Regions from separate parts of the Streptomyces sp. NPDC059008 genome, predicted to be linked through region 1. Evidence: riboswitches for the same ligand, from Rfam matches in the RefSeq annotation. Region 1 holds a riboswitch; each other region holds the start of a gene.

The links. A riboswitch is a leader RNA that binds a small molecule or an ion and turns the genes downstream of it on or off. The one in region 1 is predicted to bind cobalamin.
Region 2: it holds a riboswitch for cobalamin, as region 1 does, so the genes downstream of both, metE (5-methyltetrahydropteroyltriglutamate--homocysteine S-methyltransferase) here and ACFWZH_RS09085 (HoxN/HupN/NixA family nickel/cobalt transporter) in region 1, are expected to answer to the same signal.
Region 3: it holds a riboswitch for cobalamin, as region 1 does, so the genes downstream of both, ACFWZH_RS35250 (prenyltransferase/squalene oxidase repeat-containing protein) here and ACFWZH_RS09085 (HoxN/HupN/NixA family nickel/cobalt transporter) in region 1, are expected to answer to the same signal.
Region 4: it holds a riboswitch for cobalamin, as region 1 does, so the genes downstream of both, ACFWZH_RS22405 (ribonucleoside-diphosphate reductase subunit alpha) here and ACFWZH_RS09085 (HoxN/HupN/NixA family nickel/cobalt transporter) in region 1, are expected to answer to the same signal.

What each region holds. Positions count from the first base shown of each region.
Region 1 covers NZ_JBHYJC010000004.1:286,486-291,858, forward strand. The annotation lists gene ACFWZH_RS09065 (hypothetical protein) at 1-452, opposite strand, end outside; tRNA gene ACFWZH_RS09070 (tRNA-Val) at 594-665, shown strand; gene ACFWZH_RS09075 (4-oxalocrotonate tautomerase family protein) at 1,052-1,267, shown strand; gene ACFWZH_RS09080 (VOC family protein) at 1,623-2,123, shown strand; gene ACFWZH_RS09085 (HoxN/HupN/NixA family nickel/cobalt transporter) at 2,151-3,302, opposite strand; cobalamin riboswitch at 3,333-3,548, opposite strand; gene ACFWZH_RS09090 (alpha/beta fold hydrolase) at 3,676-4,524, opposite strand; gene ACFWZH_RS09095 (MarR family winged helix-turn-helix transcriptional regulator) at 4,567-5,157, opposite strand; gene ACFWZH_RS09100 (hypothetical protein) at 5,272-5,373, shown strand, end outside.
Region 2 covers NZ_JBHYJC010000003.1:329,086-334,458, forward strand. The annotation lists gene ACFWZH_RS06810 (hypothetical protein) at 1-1,179, opposite strand, end outside; gene metE (5-methyltetrahydropteroyltriglutamate--homocysteine S-methyltransferase) at 1,352-3,670, opposite strand; cobalamin riboswitch at 3,835-4,057, opposite strand; gene ACFWZH_RS06820 (3-hydroxybutyryl-CoA dehydrogenase) at 4,250-5,119, opposite strand; gene aceB (malate synthase A) at 5,116-5,373, opposite strand, start outside.
Region 3 covers NZ_JBHYJC010000056.1:12,767-18,139, forward strand. The annotation lists gene ACFWZH_RS35245 (SCO2322 family protein) at 1-438, opposite strand, end outside; gene ACFWZH_RS35250 (prenyltransferase/squalene oxidase repeat-containing protein) at 465-1,781, opposite strand; cobalamin riboswitch at 1,953-2,095, opposite strand; gene ACFWZH_RS35255 (MBL fold metallo-hydrolase) at 2,233-3,291, opposite strand; gene ACFWZH_RS35260 (aldehyde dehydrogenase) at 3,752-5,239, shown strand; gene ACFWZH_RS35265 (ferredoxin) at 5,239-5,373, shown strand, end outside.
Region 4 covers NZ_JBHYJC010000019.1:7,153-12,525, forward strand. The annotation lists gene ACFWZH_RS22405 (ribonucleoside-diphosphate reductase subunit alpha) at 1-1,977, opposite strand, end outside; cobalamin riboswitch at 2,139-2,301, opposite strand; gene ACFWZH_RS22410 (GNAT family N-acetyltransferase) at 2,417-2,920, opposite strand; gene ACFWZH_RS22415 (Uma2 family endonuclease) at 3,028-3,651, shown strand; gene mctP (monocarboxylate uptake permease MctP) at 3,660-5,336, opposite strand; gene ACFWZH_RS22425 (DUF3311 domain-containing protein) at 5,345-5,373, opposite strand, start outside.

The DNA of each region.
Region 1 (5,373 bases):
TTGGCCCGCGTCAGATCGGCCCGCGCCCGTGTCATCGCGGCGCCGTCCAGATCATCACGGTCGAGATCATGGGAGTCGACCGCGGTGATATAGCCGTGACTCACCTCGTCGATCCGCCGCCCGAAGCCCTCGTAGTCCGCCGCGGCCCGCTGAGCCTGAGGGGAACTGTCCACCGCGGTGATCGTCTCTATGGAGATCCGCAGATCCCGGTGTGCGGTGTCCAGCTCGTAGAAGGCCGCCGCTGCGGCATCCTTCGCGGCCTGCGCATCGGCCCGCTGGCTCTCCCCGCGCCCGAACCAGCGACGCGTCCCCCCACCGGCGAACGCCATCGGGGCCAACGCGATCAGCAACGGCAACGGCAGCAACGCGAGCGTCACCGCATCCCGGACCGGGCCTCCACGCGCGCGACGGCGTTCTCGCTGCTCATGCGGCTGCGTGTGTGTCGCCGTCACTTCCCTCTCCCGATCGGTTCGCCCCAGGACGGATGCCATTCTCCCACTCACCGGAAACGAACACACCGGCCGGTAAGTTCGCACTTCGCGCACTGGTTTGCAGTTCAGCCCCGAAGGCAAGGTAGTCTGTCGGCTCGACCAGGGCGCATAGCTCAGCGGTAGAGCGCTGCTCTTACAAAGCAGATGTCGGCGGTTCAAATCCGTCTGTGCCCACTCACCACGCGAAACGACGAAGGCCCAGGCCATCCGATATGTACTCGGATTCCTGGGCCTTGATCGTTTGTTGCCGTGGATGCGCGGCCCATCCGAACCGCGCTGCCGCACGTCACAGGGGTTGATCTGCGACACTGGTAGCAGCATGTCAGCGCCGGAAGGCCGGCAGCGGCGGTTGGCGATCGGCGTCGCCGCTCGACGGTGAACCGGGCCGGCCGGACGGGGACCGGGCGCCGCCTGCGAGTGTTGTTCGGGCAGGCTGCGAGAGTCAGCGCGCGGCTCGCCGGTGCCCTTCTCTCCGAAGAGGACGCGAAGCCCACACCGCATTCGGCCCTGGTGCCAAGGCGACATGGCGGCTCGATCTCACCATCTGTGGGAGGCATCCGATGCCATTCATCGACATCAAGGTGATCGCCGGAGTATTCACCCCCGAAGAGAAGCAGAAGATGGTCGAAGATGTCTCCGAGGCGTTGATCGCCATCGAAGGCGAGGCACTGCGACCGGTGACGCATGTGGTGGTCACCGAGACGCCCAGCGGCGAATGGGCAGTCGGTGGTAAGGCCCTGACGGCCGAGGACGTTCGGGCGAAGAGGGCCGGCTAGCCCGGCCGGTGGGGGTATTCGAGCTCCTGCCGGTCGCCAGGCGGCAGCACATCCGTGGCCTGGAGGCCCGCCCCGAGGCATCGGCCTGGGAGCAGAGGCTCTCCTGCAAGTAGGTGTCGCAGGTTCGGATCCTGTGGTGCCCGTAGTGGTGGACCGTGAGGTCAGCGGCCCCCGGCTCGTTTGAGTCGGGGGCCGTTTTCGTGCCCGGGGGCGGTGGGGTGGCGGGGGTGGAGGTGCTCCGGGGGCCGCTGGGGGCTGTTGTTTGTGGCGTGTGGGGGTGTATCGTCCACAGTAGTTTGAAGTTTCAAGTAAATGGGCCACGTGGTGTCGTGGTGGGAGATCGGAGAGCGGGTTCATGGCCGTACGACGGCTCAATCACGCGGTGTTGTACGTCCGGGATGTGGCACGGGCGGTGGCTTTCTACGGTGAGGCGCTGGGGCTCACCGTGGATGTGGAGATACCGGGGCGGGCGGCCTTCCTCAGCGCGCCCGGCTCGCTGAACGATCACGACCTGGGGCTGTTCGCGGTAGGGGCGGACGCGCCGGGGCCGGAGGCCGGGCGCGTCGGGCTGTACCACCTGGCCTGGGAGGTCGGCACGCTCGGCGAACTCGCCGCGGCCGAGGCGCGGCTCGGCGAGCGCGGCGCCCTGGTCGGCGCCACCGACCACCTCGTCTCCAAGTCCCTGTACGCCAGGGACCCGGACGGCAACGAGTTCGAGGTGATGTGGCGGGTTCCGCGGGAGGACTGGCCGGGGCCGGAGGTGGCGGACCGGCTGCGGCCGCTGGATCTGGCGGTGGCGCTGAGGCGCTGGGGGCCGGATCTGGTGACGGGCGCCGCGGCCGGTTCGGCCACGTGAGGTGAGGCGCGGCCCGCGCGCCGTGCCTCAGGAGTCCGACGCCGGTGCCGCCTGCTCTGCGGGCTTCGCCCGGTCCGCCGCCTCCGCTCGCTGCGCCCAGCGCTTCTCCACGCCGCTCAGTCGCCAGTACGCCAGCGCCGCGGCCCACACCACGACGAACAGGCCGACGATGATGAAGCCGACGTTGTCGAGGTCGAGGCTGGAGATCCAGCCGGTCAGCGGGTCGTCGAGGGCGAGTTTGTCGTGCAGCACGGTCACCAGCTCGATCGTGCCGATGAAGAAGGCGACGGCGATCGACAGTCCGGTGATGGTGAGGTTGTAGTAGACCTTGCGCACCGGGTTGGAGAACGCCCACTGGTAGGCGAAGTTCATGAACGTGCCGTCGAGGGTGTCGAACAGGCTCATCCCGGCGGCGAACAGCAGCGGCAGGCACAGGATCGCGTACCACGGCAGGCCGGCCGCGGCGCCGCTGCCCGCCATCACCATCAGGGTCACCTCGGTCGCGGTGTCGAAGCCGAGCCCGAAGAGGAAGCCGAGCGGGAACATCTGGCCGGGGCGGGAGATCGAGCGGGTGAAGCGCCCCAGGAAGCGGTTCATGAAGCCGCGCGAGTCGAGGCGCTGCTCCAGCTCGGCCTCGTCGTACCGGCCGTCGCGCATACCGCGGAAGACCCGCCAGATCCCGGCCAACGCGATGAGGTTGAGGGCGGCGATGAGGTAGAGGAACGTCCCCGAGACCGTGGTGCCGATGGTGCCGAGGATCTGGTGGGTACGGGACTCGTCGTTGAGCAGGGTCCCGGCGAGCTGGGCGCCGCCCGCCACGAGGGCGGCCATCGCGACCACCACGCTGGAGTGGCCGAGCGCGAACCAGAAGCCCACCGAGACCGGCCGCTTGCCGTCGGCCATCAACTTGCGGGTGGTGTTGTCGATCGCGGCGATGTGGTCGGCATCGAAGGCGTGCCGCATGCCGAGGGTGTAGGCGGTGATGCCGAGTCCGGCGCCGAAGACCTGGCTGCCCACGGAGTAGTGGTGCGGGACGACGAGCAGGAAGAGCACGCCGAAGGCGACGACGTGCAGACCGGCTATGACGGCCATCAGACCGGCGGTACGGAGGGTGTCCTGCCGGCGCCACCGGAACGCGGCGGGGGCAGGGGTGTTCGGGGTATCGGTGGACAGGGCCATCCGGCGGTCACGCTCCAGCACCTCGTGGATCACTTCGTGAGATGCCGTGGCCGGTCTCCTGGCTTACGGGTGCACGCGTCCCTCCCCGCCTTCCCGGCCGCGGGCTGCGGTCAGTGGCGCCGTACGCGCGCCATGCGCATACGGAAAGGGCTGGAAACTCCCCGATCACAGTGGCGAGGGCCGCTCCGGCCTGGGACACAAGGTCCGGCACCGGTCTTCCCGAACACCACGGCTCGGTCACTCTATCTGCCGGGGAGTGCGGGATCTGTCGAGGAGGACGGGTGGAGGTGCGGGCCAGTGGCAGCGGACTCACGGCCGGTGGTCGCCGGGAGGGCCGGGGCTCCGGCGGGGCCGGTGGGCCAGGGGCGCCGGGTCAGTACTCCAAGGACGAGAGAAAGGCATGCAGTTCGCGGTCGAAGAGCCCGGTGTTCTCCAGATTGACCATATGGGCCGCGCCCGGTATTCGGACTCTTCGGGCGCCGGGGACGGCCAGCGCTATGGCGTGGGCGTTGGCGGAGATGTCCGTACTGTCGAGGTCGCCGTCGAGCACGACCGTCGGCACCCGGATCTCGCCGAGACGGTCCGCGGCGCCGACCTCAAGGGGCATCCCGGCGCCCAGCCCGTCGGCATGCACCTCCACATTGGCCGTGGCCGAGGCGCGCATCCGCTCACGGAACCCCGGGTGCACGGCGGATGGTTCGCGATGCGGACCGTCCACCCACATCCGCAGGAAGTGCTCGACATAGCGCTCCGCGCCGTCCGGTGCGCCGATGGCCGCGACCTGCTCCTTGATGTGCTCCAGGACGAAGGGGTCGGTGAAGGGGCGGCCGCTGATGCCGGGGGAGGCGAGCGCGAGGGCCGTCACCCGGTCCGGGTGGGCTATCGCGGTGTCGAGGGCGACCCGCGAACCGTGTGAGAGGCCGACGAGGACGGCGCTGGGGGCGTCGAGCGCGTCCAGGAGCGTGCACAGGTCGTCGTGGTTGGCGTAGTCCCCGTCCACCGTGGAGGACAGGCCGTGGCCGCGGAAGTCGTAGCGGATCGCGCGGAGGCCGGAGTTCACCAGCCAGGTGAACTGTTCGTCCCACATGTGCTGGTCGAGCATGCCGCCGTGCAGCAGCACCACCGCGGGACCCGAGCCGGCCGTCTCATAGAACAGCTCGCCGCTGTCGACCGGCACGAGGCCGTTGTCGACCTCGGACCAGTCGGTGATTGCTCGGGTCATGCTCCGGACCGTCCTTTGCGCGTGAGATGCGTGGTGCTGACATTACTTGTCGGTGATGTCGGCATTCTCCGGTGGAACGTGTGAGCCGTTCGCCAGGTGCCGGAATTCCTCGCCGAGTCGGTCGAGTACATGCAGGGTCGTGCGGACGTCCTCGGCGGGCAGGTCGGCCAGTCGTCGTCGCAGCTCCGTCGCCTCGAACTCCTGGATCCCGCGTATTGCCGCCGTGCCCTCGGCGGTGAGCTCGATCAGGGAGGAGCGGCGGTGTGCGGGGTTGGGTGTCGTCACGACCAGGCCCAGCTCCGCGGCGTGGTTCACCCAGCGCTGCACCGGCTGTCTGTCGAGCCCCATGGAGCGGGCCAACTGCGGCACGGTCCTGGGGCCTTCGCTGTGCAGGGCGTCCAGCAATGCGTGTTCACCGGCGGTCATGCCCGTGTCCGTCAGCTCGCGCTCCACCGCGCGGACGACCGTCCGGTGCAGCGGCCAAAGGCGTCTGATGACGCCGTACAGCAGGTCCTCGGCGGGAGGGGGTCCGTCGGTCCCCTCCCTGTCGGCGTCGCGCGCGGTGGAGCTGTGCGCTCCAGCGCCGTTCGCGTCGGTGCCATGCTCTGCGGCATCCCCCTCATTGACACTCATGATGTCATGATGACATCGATGATGTCGTTTGGGAAGGGGCTTGATGCGGAAAGGAGTTGAGGGGAAGCAGGCGGTGAGGGCGGAAGGCGTCGGCGAGGGAGAGCGGGAGAGCGGATGAAGGTCGGTCTGTTGCGTGCGGTCGGGGTGGCCACGGCGGTGTACGGGGTGGCGGTGACGGCGGTGCCCGATCTGCTGGCGCGGCCTTCGGGGCTGGTC
Region 2 (5,373 bases), on a different contig from region 1:
CAGCGCCGCGGCGCCGCCGCCGATGACGACCACGGCGGGGGAGCTGCCGCGATCGTGTGGGCGCCCCGCCGTGTCGCCGTCGTGCCCCGGCTTGTCGCCGTGCCGCCCCGGCGCCGCCGTGACGACCAGTCGGCTGCTCCGCTTGACCCGCCCGTGGTGGCTGACGACCGTCACGGAATAGCTGCCGCCGTCCAGGCCGGACCGGATCCTGGCCAGACCGTAGTAACGCGGGTCGTCGCCGTCGCCGGCCTTGCTGTCGTCCCGCTCCAGCCGCACCGGCTCCTCGAACGCCGGCGAGGTCGCGGTCAGCCGCTTCTCCTCCCCGGCGTCGGGCGAAGCGTCCCGCCACAGCACATGCATCCGGCCGCCGGCCCCGACCCGGAAGCGACGGGTGGATGCGTCGGGGTCGCCGTGCTTCCCGAAGAACTCCGGGCCGCGCACCTTGCCCTTGTAGTCGGAGTCGCCGGGCCGGGCGGCCCGTACCCTGAGCCGGCGTTCGGCGATCCGCCGCCCGTCCGGGCCGGTCAGCACCACCTTGTACGTACCGTCCTCGGCGTCCGGCAGCACGCTCGGCACCGCCTCGAACATCCGGGGATTGTTCCAGTACCCGCCGTGGTCGTCGTGCCGGAGCGGGACCGGCCCCTTGAACGCCTTCGAGTGCACCGTGAAGGAGCTGCCGGTCTCCCCCGGATACAGATCGTCGAAGAACAGCCCCACCGACTCGCCGGGGCGCGCACCCTGCGGGGAACCACTCACCTCGAACGACGGCCGCGGCGCGGCCACCACATGGACCGTTCCCCGGTTCACCACACGCCCGGCGATCTCGACCGTGAGCGGGTACCTGCCGCGCTGGGCCTTCATCGCGATCCGGCCCCGTGCCTGGTAGCCGAGGCCCCATGTGGGCTCCGTCATCCGGTCCCGTTGGTAGGCGAGCCGGACGGTGTGCGCGAAGGCCGGGGATTTCACGACCACTTGCTCGTGCCGTGTGGCGACGCCGACCACCTGGAGGTCGACGACCTCACCCGGCCGCTCGCCGTCCGACTGGAACAGCAGCTGCGTCTTCTTCCTGGCGCGGCTGCCGTCGTCGGCCGCCGCGCTGCCGGACGCGCCGACAGCGCACACCACCATCCCGCCGCACACCGCGACGGCGGTGCCGATCGCGATACGTGACCAACCCACGCTGCTTCCCCCTTGACGGCCTTTCCCTGAGAGAGGGGATCTGCGCCCGATCGGTTGCGGGCGACGGGTGCATCGCCGTTCCCGTGCTCGGCCGAGGCACCTGGAGACGCCGCCCGCATCTCGGCGTCGGGGCCGGGGCGCTGGTGGCCCCGGCCCCTCGGGAGCCGTCCGGTCAGGACGCGGGCAGCTCGCCGCGGACGGTGCGGGCCGCGGCCACCAGGTTCTCCAGGGAAGCCCGGGTCTCGGGCCAGCCCCGGGTCTTCAGACCGCAGTCCGGGTTCACCCACAGCCGCTCGGCGGGGATGGCCTTCAGGCCGGTGCGCAGCAGTTCGGCCGCCTCCTGCGAACTGGGCACGCGCGGCGAGTGGATGTCGTACACGCCGGGCCCGGCCTCGCGCGGGTAGCCGTGGGCGGCCAGTTCACGGGCGACCTGCATGTGGGAGCGGGCGGCCTCCAGGCTGATGACGTCGGCGTCGAGGTCGTCGATGGCCTGGACGATGTCGCCGAACTCGGCGTAGCACATGTGGGTGTGGATCTGGGTGTCCGGGCGGACGCCGCTGGTGGTGATCCGGAACGCCTCCGTGGCCCAGGCCAGGTAGGCGGGCCGGTCGGCGGTGCGCAGCGGCAGGGTCTCGCGCAGCGCCGGCTCGTCCACCTGGATGACGGACGTGCCGGCCGCCTCCAGGTCGCCGACCTCGTCGCGCAGGGCCAGGGCGACCTGGCGGGCGGTGTCGCCCAGGGGTTGGTCGTCGCGGACGAAGGACCAGGCGAGCATGGTGACCGGGCCGGTCAGCATGCCCTTGACCGGACGGTCGGTGAGGGACTGGGCGTAGGCCGTCCAGCGCACCGTCATCGGCTCGGGGCGGGAGATGTCGCCGGCCAGGATCGGCGGGCGGACGTAGCGGGTGCCGTAGGACTGGACCCAGCCGTGCTGCGTGGCGAGGTAGCCGATGAGCTGCTCGGCGAAGTACTGGACCATGTCGTTGCGTTCGGCCTCGCCATGGACGAGGACGTCCAGACCGGCCTTCTCCTGGAAGGCGAGCACCTCCCGGATCTCGGCCTTGATCCGCTCCTCGTACCCGGCCGTGTCGATCCGGCCCGCGCGCAGGTCGGCCCGTGCGGTGCGCAGTTCGCCGGTCTGCGGGAAGGAGCCGATGGTCGTGGTCGGCAGCAGCGGCAGGCGGAGGTGGGCGCGTTGGGCCGTGGTCCGTTCGGCGTAGGGCTGCGAGCGGCGGGCGTCGCTCTCGGTGATCGCGCCGGACCGGGCGCGGACGGCCGGGTCGTGGGTGAGGGGGGAGTTGGCCCGGGAAGCCAGGGCCGCCCGGGTCGTGGCCAGTTGGGCGGTGATGGCGCCGGTACCGCGGGTCAGGCCCGTGGCGAGGGTGACGATCTCGGCCGTCTTCTGCCGGGCGAACGCGAGCCAGCGCAGGACCTGCGGTTCGATGTCCCGCTCGGCCGCCGCGTCGAGGGGGACGTGCAGCAGGGAGCAGGAGGCCGACACATCGACCCGGTCGGCCAGGCCGAGGAGGGTGCCGAGCGTGGCGAGGGACTTCTCCAGGTCGTTGACCCAGATGTTGCGGCCGTTGACGACGCCGGCGACCAGTCGCTTGCCCGGCAGTCCGCCGACGGCCGCGAGGGCGTCCAGGTTGGCGGCGGCGGCCTCGGTGAAGTCCAGTGCGAGCCCCTCGACCGGGGCCTTGGCCAGCACGGGCAGGGCGTCGCCCAGGCGGTCGAAGTAGGAGGCGACGAGCAGCTTGGGCCGGTCGGTGAGGGCGCCGAGTTCGCGGTAGGCGCGGGCGGCGGTGTGGAGCTCGGCCGGGGTGCGGTCCTGGACGAGGGCGGGCTCGTCCAGCTGCACCCACTCGGCGCCGGCGGCGCGCAGGTCGGCGAGGACCTCGGCGTACACGGGCAGCAGGCGGTCCAGGAGGGTCAGCGGGTCGAAGCCGGCGGCCACGCCGGGCGCGGGCTTGGCCAGCAGCAGATAGGTGACGGGACCGACCAGGACGGGCCGGGCCGTCAGACCCAGTGCCAGGGCCTCGGTCAGCTCGGCGACCTGCTTGGCGGAGTCGGCGGTGAACGTCGTGTCAGGACCCAACTCGGGCACCAGGTAGTGGTAGTTGGTGTCGAACCACTTGGTCATCTCCAGCGGTGCGACATCCTGCGTGCCTCGCGCCATGGCGAAGTAGCCGTCGAGCGGATCGGCCGCGACGGCGGCCCGGTGGCGGTCGGGGATCGCGCCGACCATGACGGTGGTGTCCAGGACGTGGTCGTAGTACGAGAAGTCGCCGGTCGGGACCTCGTCGAGGCCGGCCCCGGCCAGCTGCTGCCAGGTGGTGCGGCGCAGTTCGGCGGCGGTGGCGCGGAGGGCGTCGGCGGTGACGCGGCCCTTCCAGTAGCCCTCGATCGACTTCTTCAGTTCCCGGTCCGGGCCCTGACGCGGGTAGCCGTACACGGTGGCCCGTGCTGCCGCGGCTGCGGACTTGGTGTTCACGGAGATCTCCTTCGCGAGACGAATCCCTGAGATCCCGGCGACGGGACGAAGGCGCGAAGGGGTGACGCACCGTGCGGTACGACCTCGCGCGGCATGGCGCGGTCCTCCGCCTGGTGTGTACGCCGACCCGCCCTCGAGGTCACCGGGATATCCGGATGCGAGTGGTTCGCACCCGGGCAGATGGCAGGTCTTCGGACTCGCGGGCACGTCCTCACGGGGGAGGACACCTAATGGCCGTCGCTTCCCAGGTCCTCTCGTCGGACCCAGTGCGTATGACGGCGGTCGTTCCCGCTCACCGCTGCGGGGCAGTCCCGGATTCCCACCGGGTTCCCTCTTGCGACGCATCCCGCCTGGCGGACGGGGCGAACCAGCTGCACTGGTCAGCCTAAGGGCCGTCCGGCGATGCGGTACGTCCAGGTCGATCATTCGGAAGGTGAGGTGGGACACGCGGTCGACAGGTGTGAAGCACGACGAGGGCGGGAAACGCCGCACATGCGTTTCCCGCCCTCCTGTGAGCAGCCGCCGGTCCCTCCACCGGCGGTGCGGTCCGGGCCCCTCAGCCCGGACCGACCAGACCCTTCAGTTCTGGTCGTACTGGTGGAACCCCCGGCCGGTCTTGCGGCCCAGCAGCCCCGCCTCGACCATCCGTTGGAGCAGCGGGGGAGGGGCGTAGAGGGGTTCCTTGAACTCGTCGTAGAGCGACTCGGCGATCGAGGCGACGGTGTCCAGCCCGATCAGGTCCGCGAGCCTGAGTGGCCCCATGGGGTGGGCGCAGCCCAGCTCCATGCCGGTGTCGATGTCCGCGGCGGTGGCGAAGCCCGACTCCGCCATACGGATCGCCGCCAGCAGATACGGGACGAGCAGCGCGTTGACGACGAAGCCGGCCCGGTCCTGGGAGCGGACGACCGTCTTGCCCAGGACGCCGGTGGCGAAGTCCGCCACGAGGGAGACCGTTTCCGGGGCCGTGTGCAGGGAGGTCACGATCTCCACCAGCGGCAGCACCGGGACGGGGTTGAAGAAGTGCAGTCCCACGACCCGGTCGGCGCGGCCGGTGGCCATGCCCAGGCGCATGACGGGGAGGGAGGAGGTGTTGGTCGCCAGCACCGCCCCGGGATCCTCGACGATCTTGTAGAGCGCGGCGAACACCTCCGTCTTGGCGTCGGCGTTCTCGACGACGGCCTCGATGACCAGCTGACGGTCGGCCAGGTCCGCCAGGCTGCCGGTGAAGAGCAGGCGGTCGAGGGCCTGCCGGGCCGCGGCCGGCTCCAGCTTCCCCCGCTGGACGGCGCGGTCCAGCGAGGCGGCCACCCGCTCCCGTGCGGCGCGGGCGGCCGTGGCGTCGGCCTCACAGACCACCGTGTCGAGACCGGCCCGTGCGCACACCTCGGCGATGCCCGCGCCCATCTGACCGCCGCCGACCACCCCGACGCGCTGGATACCCGCGCTCATGACCGGGTCTCCGCGTTCCGCACGAGGTGGCGGGAGTAGGCGTCCGGGGTGAAGAAGCTCGGCAACTCGCGGGCCAGCGCGTTGCGTTCGAACAGGTCCCGCACCGCGTCGAGGTCCGCCCACGGGTACTCGGCGCCGAGCGCGGCGAGCTCCTCGTCGAGCAGCCGCAGGACCGTCTCGCGGTCGACGACCCGGTGGCGCAGCCACTGCCAGATCTGCACGCGGGCGATCTCGGCGGTGGCGGCGTCCTCCAT
Region 3 (5,373 bases), on a different contig from region 1:
ATAGCGCAGCGACCCGGCGACCGCGGCCAGTGCCTCGCCCGCCGAGGCGTCCTCGGCCACCTGGGCGCACTCCGTCCGGGCCTTCGGCGGCCGCTCGCCGTCGGGAGCGTCCGCCGCGGTGCCGAAGTCGATGACGACGCCGATCCGCTTGCGGCCGTCCTTGGCGGGCGTCTCGCGGCAGATCGCGTCGAAGTCGGCGGCCGCGCGCGGCTTGCCGGCCGCGGCGGAGTCGGCGCTGACGGTGAAGCGGAAGCCCTCGACCGCGCCGTCGGCCGGGCGCACCGTTGCCGGCCCCTGAGTGGCGTAGGCCCAGGAGCCGCCGCTGCCGCCGTCCCAGAAGGACCAGTAGCGGTACTCCTGCGCGTGGGCCGGCCCGGTGGCCAGCCCGGTGACCGCGCCGGCCAGCAGCAGCACGCCGGCGATCCGGGTGCGCCGCATCGGCTGCAGCAGCTGCCTCGGCCGCATCAGAGCGCGTTCTTCTTCTTACGGCCGCTCAGCAGGAAGCCGATGCCGGCGCCGAAGGCGAGCGCGACCCCGACGACCCACCAGACGTTGACGCCGCCGTCGCCGTCCTTGTGGTCCTCGGTGCCCTCGGCGGCCGGCGAGGCGGTACCGGCAGGCTTGGGCCCGGTCGCGTTCAGCGCGGCCACCAGGTCGCTGCCTCCGAAGGAGCGCGGGTCGGCGCCGGTGGCGTGCGCGGCGAGCACCAGCTGGGCGTAGGCGGCCGGACCGTTCTCCTTGGCCCAGCCCGCGGCGTTCTTCTCCAGCCACTTCAGCGGCTTCTGGGCGGCGGCCCCGTGCGAGCCGGCCGCCAGCGCCACCACGGCATCCGCGGTGTTGCCGACATCGGGCTGCTCCTCCTGGCCCGGCATCGCGGAGAGCAGATGCTGTCCGTTCCGGTCGAGCTGGTCGACGAGGTAGGCGGCGCCGCCGTCCGCGGCCCGCGCCGCATCGGCGGACTTCTCCGGCTTGCCGTCCTTGCAGGTCAGAGGCTTGACGGGGGTGTCAGCCCCCTTCTTGGCCGGTGCGACGACGAAGCCCTTGCCCAGGGCTCCGGTGGCGGCGGCCGCGGTGGCGTCCGCGTTCGGCGCCGCGCCCTTGAGCTGGAAGGTGAACGCGCCGTGCTCGCCCTCCTTCGCCGCGCAGCCCAGCTGGAAGGTCAGCAGCGCGTCGTAGGGAGTCCTGCCGCCCTTCTTCGACGTGACCGACTCCGGCTTCTCGCCGGCCGCCGTGAGCGCGCCGATGACGACGGAGGTGGAGTTGGCGTCGCTGGCCGAGCCGGCCATCGAGCTCCAGCCGCCGTCGTCGTTCTGCACCGACTTCAGCCAGCTCACGGCCTTCTTCACGGTCTCGCCGTGCCCGCCGAGCGCGGCCAGCGCCTGCACCGCGGCGGCCGTCTGGTTGGTGTCCCGCATCGCCTTCGCGTCACAGGGCTGCTTCGGCTCGGCGCGGAAGGCGGTGAACGAGCCGTCGGCGCACTGCTGCCCGACCAGCCAGTCCACGGCCGAGGCCGCGGGCCGTACGCCGACCGTGTCCTGCGCCAGCAGCGCGAGCGACTGCCGCCAGACACCGTCGTACTGCGGGTCCTTGGTGCCGTACAGCCCGTCGGGCAGCTTCTTGGGCGACGTCGACGGGGCGGCCGCGGGCTCCGCGGACGCGGCGGGGGCGGTGGCCGTGCCCAGCACCGCCACGGCCGTCAGCGCCATGGCGGCGCGGCGCGCCAGGAAGGCGACAGGGTGCGTCGAAGGGGCCTGGGGAGCCATGGAAGCCATGGGGGCCATCGGGTCGGTGCCTCTCGGGTCGGGTCGCGGCGGTGGTACGCAGCCGCGCTCGGACGACCGCCGGGCACCGATCCTGCGATCGGGCGCGGTGGCACCGGGCTCAGCTCCGTATACCTCGACGGTGCCGCGCACCGGGCCGTCCGTCCGGGCGGGCGGCGGTTCCGGTGGCGGGAGCCTTGGTCGTGCCCCAACGGGTGCTCCGGCTCGTACGGCCGGGAGCGCCGCGCAGTGCGCGGGCCGACGGCCGTCCTCACGGTTGCGGGTCAGCGCCGGATTTCCACCGGCTTCCCCCGATCGGGTACGGATGAAGTTGTCCCGCACACCTTAACCGGCGCCCGGACGGGGCCCGCCCCGCACGTACGAGCCGGGGAAGGCCGAGGCGGCGGGGTTCGTCACACCCCCCTGTGCGTCACACCCTCCCATTCCTGTGCGTCACACCCCCCCAAGTGCGTCACACCGCCCGGTACGTCGCCGGATCGGAGCCGGGTACCCGCTCCACGTCCCCCTGCTTCACCAGGCGCCGCAGATGTGCCTCGGCCTCCGAGACGGCGATGTTCCGGGAGCCGTACGGGATCTGTTCCCAGGGACGGTTCCACTCCATGGCCACGGCGAGCTGCCAGGGGGTGAGGGGTTCGCGGAGCAGCGTTCTCAGCCCGGAGAGCCGCTCTTCGTGGTGGGCGATGAGCTCGCGTACGCGCCCCTCGGCGTCGGTGAAGGCGTGCTGATGGGCGGGCAGCACCTCGGCGGGGGCGAGCCGGCCGACGCGTTCGAGGGAGGCGAGGTAGTCGCCCAGGGGGTCGGTGACCGTGCTGTCGTCCGGGTCCCCGTACAGGCCGATGTGCGGGGTGATGCCCGGGAGGAGGTGGTCGCCGGAGAAGAGTCGGCCGAAGCCGCGAGCCCGCTCGCCCGGATGGTCCTCGCCCGGATGACCCTCCTCCAGGTGCAGACACACATGCCCCGGCGTGTGCCCCGGAGTCCAGATGGCCCGCACTCGGCGTCCCGGCAGGTCGAGCAGCTCGCCGGGCTCGATCCCGCGGTCCGGCAGCGCCGCCTGTCGGCCGGGCAGTCTCCGGCCGCGCCCGTTGCCGCGTGCCTCCCGCAGCGGTGCCAGATGGTCGTCCGGCGCGCCCGCGCCCGCGAGCTTGGCGATCAGGTAGTCGAGCCACTCGCCCGGCTCGGCCTCGCGGGTCCGGCGGACCACGGCGGTGTCCGCGGCGTGCATCGCGATCCAGGCGCCGGACGCCTGCCGCACCTTGGCGGAGAGGCCGTGGTGGTCGGGGTGGTGGTGGGTGATCAGGACGCCGTGGAGATCGGTGAGGGCGAAGCCACAGGCGGCCACGCCCGCGACGAGGGCGTCCCAGGAGTCCGGGTCGTCCCAGCCGGTGTCGATGAGCACCGGCCCGCGGTCGGTCTCCAGGAGGTGGACGAGGGTGTGGCCGAGCGGGTTGTCCGGGATGGGGACGGCGATGCTCCACACCCCGCCTCGGTGGTCGATCACCTGCGTGGTCATCCCGGTCCCCTCTCGGTGTGGCGTACACCCCGTCGCGTACGCCCCGTCACCCCGCACCTGCCCTCTCACTATAACTAGAACTGGTTTCAAGGCGGCCTGAACTCGCCTCCAGTGCATGGTGGTTGGGGTGGCGGTGGCGATTTGGTCGGCGCCGTGGACTCCTCCAACTAGAACTGGTATCAGTTTCTGGCGTGGTGAAACCGAGCAGTCCCGAGGCGATCGACTGACGCAGTGCCAGATGTCGGTTCGCAGCAATCCGGCAATCCGGTAATCCATCAATCCAGCGATTCAGCAACCCGGCAATCAGGCAACCAGCGATCCAGCAACCCAGCGATCCAGCACCACGATGCCCGGCAATACAGCGCTGTGGCACACGCACCTCACACGGTCGGCGCCAGACGGTCCGCGTAGGTGCGCACCCCACATCGGACAGGCGGCCAACCCGCAGGAGGCGGCAGCGATGAGCGACCTCGTCGAGCACGGAAAGCTCTACATAGGCGGACAACTGGTCGATCCGGCCGGCCGGGACACGATCGAGGTCGTCTCACCGCACACCGAACAGGTCATCGGCCGCGTCCCGCACGCCTCGCGGGCCGATGTCGACCGTGCGGTGGCCGCGGCCCGCGCGTCCTTCGAGTCCGGGGTGTGGGCGAACGCCCCGCTGGCGGAACGGATCGCGGTGGTGACCCGTATCAAGGACGCCTTCGCCGCGCGCAGCGAGGAGATCGCCAGGGTCATCAGCTCCGAGAACGGCACCCCGTTCACCTCCGGCGTCATGGTGCAGTCGCTGGCCTCGGTGCTGGCCTGGGACTCGGCGCTCACGGTGGCCCGCGGCTTCGGGGGCGACGAGGGGCAACCCGCGGACGGCAGCGCTCCGTTCGAGGAGCGGCGGGCCGGCGTGCTGGGGCCGATCCTCGTACGGCGGGAGCCGGTCGGGGTGGTCGCGGCCGTGGTGCCGTGGAACGTGCCACAGTTCACCGCCGCGGCCAAGCTCGCCCCCGCCCTGCTGGCCGGCTGCTCGGCCGTGCTGAAGGTGTCACCGGAGACCCCGCTGGACGCGTACCTCCTCGCCGAGATCGCGTCCGAGGCCGGGCTGCCGGAGGGCGTGCTGTCGATCCTGCCGGCGGACCGCGAGGTGAGCGAGTACCTGGTCGGGCATCCAGGAGTGGACAAGGTGTCGTTCACCGGATCGGTCGCGGCGGGCCGGCGGGTCATGGAGGTCGCGGCCCGCAACCTCAGCCGCGTCACACTGGAGCTGGGCGGCAAGTCCGCCGCGGTGATCCTGCCGGACGCGGATCTGGACGCGGCGGTGGCCGGCATCGTGCCGTTCGCCTGGATGATCAACGGTCAGGCCTGTGTGGCCCAGACCCGGATCCTCGCACCGCGCAGCCACTACGACGAGATCGCCGAACGGTTCACCGCGGCCGCCTCCGCGCTCACCGTCGGCGACCCGCTGGATCCGGCCACGGAGGTGGGCCCGCTGGTCGCCCGCCGCCAGCAGCAGCGCTCGCTGGACTACATCGCGCTCGGCCAGCAGGAAGGCGCCAAGGTCCTGACCGGCGGCGGCCGGCCGAAGGGGCAGGACACGGGCTGGTACGTCGAGCCGACCCTCTTCGGCGAGGTCGCCAACTCGATGCGGATCGCCCGCGAGGAGATCTTCGGCCCGGTCATCTGCCTGCTGCCGTACGACGACGAGTCGGCGGCGGTGCGGATCGCCAACGACTCCGACTACGGGCTGTCCGGCTCGGTGTGGACCTCCGACGTCGACCACGGCATCGACATCGCGCGGCAGGTGCGCACCGGTACGTACTCGGTGAACACCTTCAGCATCGACATGCTCGGCCCGTTCGGCGGCTACAAGAACTCCGGTATCGGCCGGGAGTTCGGCCCCGAGGGCTTCGGCGAGTACCTGGAGCACAAGATGATCCACCTGCCGGCGGGTGCCTGATGGCGGACCGCTGGCGGGTGGAGGTGGACCGGAGCGTCTGCATCGGGTCGGGGATGTGCGTCGGCGCGGCACCGGACGGCTTCCGGCTGGACACGGCCCGTCAATCGCACCCCGTGGCGCCGGAGGCGGACGCC
Region 4 (5,373 bases), on a different contig from region 1:
CAGCGTCTCGCGCTTGAAGAGGTTGGAGACCTGCGGCTCGATGCACTCGTACACGCCCGCGATCGAGGCGATGGTCGCGGTCGGCGCGATCGCCAGCAGCAGCGAGTTGCGCATCCCGGTCGTGGCGATCCGGGTGCGCAGCGCCGCCCAGCGGTCCGCCCAGCGGGGCTCGGCGTTCGGGTAGTGGTCCGGGTGCAGCACACCGCGGGCGGTGCGGGTCGCCGACCAGGCCGGGTGCGGGCCGTGCCGCTCGGCGAGGGCGGCGGACGCCTCGTACGCGGCGAGCATGATCCGCTCGGAGATCCGGGTCGACAGCTCCTGGGCCTCGGCCGAGTCGAAGGGCAGCCGCAGCCGGAAGAAGACGTCCTGCAGGCCCATCAGGCCCAGACCCACCGGGCGCCAGCGGGAGTTGGAGGCCCCGGCCTGCTCGGTCGGGTAGAAGTTGATGTCCACGACCCGGTCGAGGAAGGTGACGGCGGTACGGACCGTGGCGTCCAGCTTCTCCCAGTCCATCTCACCGTCGTCACCCAGGTGAGCGGCGAGGTTGACCGACCCCAGGTTGCAGACCGCGGTCTCCCCGTCGTCGGTCACCTCCAGGATCTCCGTGCACAGGTTGGAGGAGTGCACGACCTGGCCGGGCTCGGCGGTCTGGTTGGCGGTGCGGTTGGCGGCGTCCTTGAACGTCATCCAGCCGTTGCCGGTCTGCGCCAGGGTGCGCATCATGCGGGAGTACAGCACCCGGGCCGGGATCTGCTTGAGCGCCCGGCCCTCGGCCTCGGCCTTGCGGTAGGCGGCGTCGAACTCCTCGCCCCACAGGTCCACCAGCTCCGGGGCGTCCGAGGGGGAGAACAGCGACCAGTCGGCGTCCGCCTCCACCCGGCGCATGAACTCGTCCGGGATCCAGTGCGCGATGTTCAGGTTGTGGGTGCGGCGGGCCTCCTCACCGGTGTTGTCGCGCAGCTCCAGGAACTCCTCGATGTCGGCGTGCCAGGTCTCCAGGTAGACACAGGCGGCGCCCTTGCGCCGGCCGCCCTGGTTCACGGCCGCGACCGAGGCGTCCAGGGTGCGCAGGAAGGGCACGATGCCGTTGGAGTGCCCGTTGGTGCCGCGGATCAGCGAACCGCGGGCGCGGATGCGGGAGTAGGACAGGCCGATGCCGCCGGCGTGCTTGGACAGCCGCGCCACCTGGTGGTAGCGGTCGTAGATCGAGTCCAGCTCGTCCAGCGGCGAGTCCAGCAGGTAGCAGGACGACATCTGCGGGTGGCGGGTGCCGGAGTTGAACAGCGTGGGGGAGGAGGGCAGGTACGACAGCGAGCTGGTGAGGCCGTACAGCTCGGCGACGTCGTCCAGGGCGCGTTCGCTGCCGTCCTCGGCGAGGCCGCAGGCCACCCGGAGCAGGAAGTGCTGGGGCGTCTCGATGACCTGACGGGTGGTGGGGTGGCGCAGCAGGTAGCGCGAGTGCAGGGTGCGCAGCCCGAAGTACCCGAACCGGTCGTCGGCCCCGTCGGCGAGCGCCTGGTCGACCAGGGCGTCCAGCCGGGCGGCGTGGGTTCGAACGAACTCCGCGGTCTCGTCGGCGATCAGCCCCTCGCGGTGGCCGACTGCGACGGAGGCGGAGAAGGCGACCGCCCCCTGTGCGGCCGCCTCCTCCGAGATCGAGAGGGTGAGCAGCCGCGCGGCGAGCTTGGAGTACTGCGGCTCGTCACCGATCAGTCCGGCCGCGGCCTCGATGGCCAGCGACCGCAGTTCGGACTCGCCCGCGCCCTCGTACCGGCCGCGCAGGGCGGCGGCGGCCACCTTGCCGGGGTCGGTCGCGGTCAGGTCCTCGGTCAGCTTCGTCAGGGTGCGCAGCAGCGCGACGCCCGGACCGTCCTGCCCGTCCTCGCCCGGACCGCCGCCGGCGGGGGTGGCGGGCGTGGTCACCGCAGGCTGCACGACCTCGGCGTCTGACGCGGGTTCCGTTGGCGCGATGGTCACGTGATGCTCTCCCTCACTCGGCGGGGGCCGGGAGGGGCGGGACGCGACGGCCGCACGCGCGCATGCGGCACCCCGTGACGGTCAAGGGTGCGCGGGCACACCGCGCGGCGTCCACCGACCCAACCCTCGGGGCCCGGACGTATCGACGTCCGCACCGATGGCGGTGCGGGCGTACCGTCGGCAGGTCCTCGGACTTCACGGGCGCGCGGCAGGGCCCTCATCGGGCCACTGGGCGCGCTCTTACACCGTTGCGGGACAGTTCCGGATTCCCACCGGATTCCCCTGCGGCGACAGCGAGGACGAGCATACATCTTGTGCTGCTCCCCGCGTGCACCCCCACATCTTGTGTCGCTTCCTCATACCACTCCGACAGGTGTGCGAAGTGCCAGGGGGCGGGGGAGCGCCCGGAACGGCCCTCGGGCCGGGCCTGGAGCGCCTTTCAGGCCACCTCCCGCGCGAACGCCCAGAGCGTGACGCCCGGTATCGGATCCCAGTCCCGCTCCTCGGCGCGCGCGAATCCCAGCCGCCGGTAGAGCCGGTGCGCGGGCAGCACATGACGCGGCGTGGACAGCACCATGCCGCTCAGCCCGAGCGCCCGCGCCCGCTCCAGACACGCCGCCACCAACGCCTCCCCGACCCCTCGTCCGCGTCCCTCGGGCCGCACCGCGAGCATCCGGAACTCCCCCTCGCCGGGCCGCGCCAGCTCCGCGTACGGGCTCCCGTACGCGCTGAAGGTGACCGTCCCCACCACCCGCTCCTCGGGCCCCTCCACGGCCACCAGCACCTCGGCCCGCTCCGCCCGCTCCGCCACCCTCCGCAGCGTCGCCGCGTAGGTGTCGCTCTCCCCGGATACCAGCAGCCCATCGGCCAGATAGACGGCCACCAGCAACTCCCCGACCGCACCGAACTCCGCCTGCCGCACGGGCCTGATCGTGATGTCCATGGGCTCAAGTGTGGGGGGTGGGACCGACGGCGGGGTGGGTGTCGGTGGGCCTGGTTATCGTCGGTGCCACGCCCCGGCTCAGCTCGGCAGTGAGAGGAGAAAGTCCCGTGACCGATTCCCCCGACCGGCCCTACCGCACGCTCACCGAGTACTTCGAAGAGGCTGCTCGGATACTCGCTCGCTCCGACGAGCGCCCTCGGCTGGAGCTCATCGAGGGGCGAGTCAGCAGCAAGGCCGGGCCGGACGGGAACCACGGGAGGACCGTCGCGTGGCTCACCCGCCTCTTCCTGCGGAATCGGCCCGAACTCTGGCTCTCGGCTTCCCAGGGCCTGAAGGTGCAGTCCGGCCGCGACGGACGCGCCTGCCCGGACGGTTTGCTCGCGCACAGCGGGGCTTTCGCGGGTCAAGGGCAATGGGTGGATCCTGAACCGGTCTTGATGGTCGTCGAGATCACCTCATGCGACCCCGGAGCCGACCACCGTGCCCGGGTACAGAAGCCCCGTGCCTATGCGGAGGCCGGCATCCCGCTGTATCTGCTGATCGAGCGGGAAGAACGTCGGCTCACGCTTCACGGCGAGCCCGACGCCTCCCGCTACGAGGACATCCGCACCGTCGCGTTCGGCGAGACGCTTCACCTGCCCGACCCCGTGGATATCACTCTGGATACGGAGCCGCTCAAAGACTGGGCCGCCGCACCCCGAAGGGATGCGGCGGCCCGCGGCCGAGGCTGATCCGGCGCTCAGTGCCCCGCCGGTGCCCCCGCCGTGGCCGGCGGCAGTTCCGCCGAGACGCCCTTGTCGCCGACGTCCGCGGTGTAGTCGCCGGGGCTGGTCTCGTCGACGCCCTCAGGGGCCTTCACGGCCTTCAGGGCGAACGTCAGGACGACCGTCACCACGACGTTCAGGACGAAGGCGGTCAGGCCGATGTAGCCGATCTCGCCGATGCCGGGGATCTCCTTGCTGGAGCCGCCGAAGTGGGCCTGGGTCGGGCTGGCGACGCCGTACGCCGCGAGCGTGCCGTAGAGCATGCCGGCCGCCCAGCCGGTCAGCAGCGCCCAGCGGTGGAACCAGCGGGTGAACAGGCCGCCGACCAGGGCCGGCATGGTCTGCAGGATCCAGATGCCGCCCAGCAGCTGGAAGTTGATCGCGACGGTCTTGTCCATGGTGAGGACGAAGACCAGGGCGCCGACCTTGACCAGCAGGGAGACCAGCTTGGCGACCTTGTGCTCCTGCTCGGGCGTGGCGCCGGGCTTGAGGAAGTCCTTGTAGACGTTGCGGGTGAACAGGTTGGCCGCGGCGATCGACATGATGGCCGCCGGGACCAGCGCGCCGATGCCGATCGCGGCGAACGCGACGCCGGAGAACCAGCTGGGGAACATGTCCTCGAACAACTGCGGGATGGCCAGCTGCGGGTTGCCCTGGATGTCCGTACCGGCCTTGACGGCCATGAAGCCGAGCAGCGCCAGGAAGCCGAGCATCAGGGAGTACAGCGGCAGGATCGTGGTGTTGCGGCGGATCACGTTGCGGCTGCGCGAGGAGAGCGTGGCGGTGATCGAGTGCGGGTACATGAAGAGCGCCAGCGCCGAGCCGAGGGCCAGGGTCGCGTACGCCCACTGTGCGTTGGGTCCGCTGGTCAGCTCGCCGCGCGGCTTGCCGGGGACGGCGCCGGGCTCGGCGAACGCCTTGCCGGCCGCGTCGAAGATCCCGTCGAAACCGCCCAGTTTGATCGGGATGTAGACGATCGCCACGATGATGACCAGGTAGATCAGCCCGTCCTTGACGAAGGCGATCAGGGCGGGCGCGCGCAGGCCGGAGGAGTAGGTGTACGCGGCCAGCACCGCGAAGGCGATCAGCAGCGGCAGGTCCTTGACGAACCAGTTGGTGTGCGCGCCGCCGCCGATGCCCATCACGTCCAGGACGGCCTGGATGCCGACCAGTTGGAGCGCGATGTACGGCATCGTGGCGAGGATGCCGGTGAGCGCCACGGCCAGCGACAGGCCCTTGGAGCCGAAGCGTCCGCGGACGAAGTCGGAGGTGGTGACGTAGCCGTGCTTGTGCGAGACCGACCACAGGCGGGGCAGGAAGGTGAAGATGAGGGGGTAGACCAGGATGGTGTACGGGACGGCGAAGAAGCCGGCCGCGCCCGCCGCGTAGATCGCCGCCGGTACGGCCACGAAGGTGTACGCGGTGTAGAGGTCGCCGCCCAGCAGGAACCACGTCACCCAGGTGCCGAAGCTCCGCCCGCCCAGGCCCCATTCGTCGAGGTTGGCGGACTGCTCGGCCTTGCGCCAGCGGGCGGCCAGGAACCCCATGACCGTCACGGCCAGGAAGAAGAAGACGAACACGGCGAGTGCGACGCCGTTGACGCCCTGGGTCGAGGAGGCCGCGAGCGCGGTGGAGGCGCCCGCTGCGGACATCGCGTCGGTCACTGGTCCGCACCGCCCTTGCGGGCGC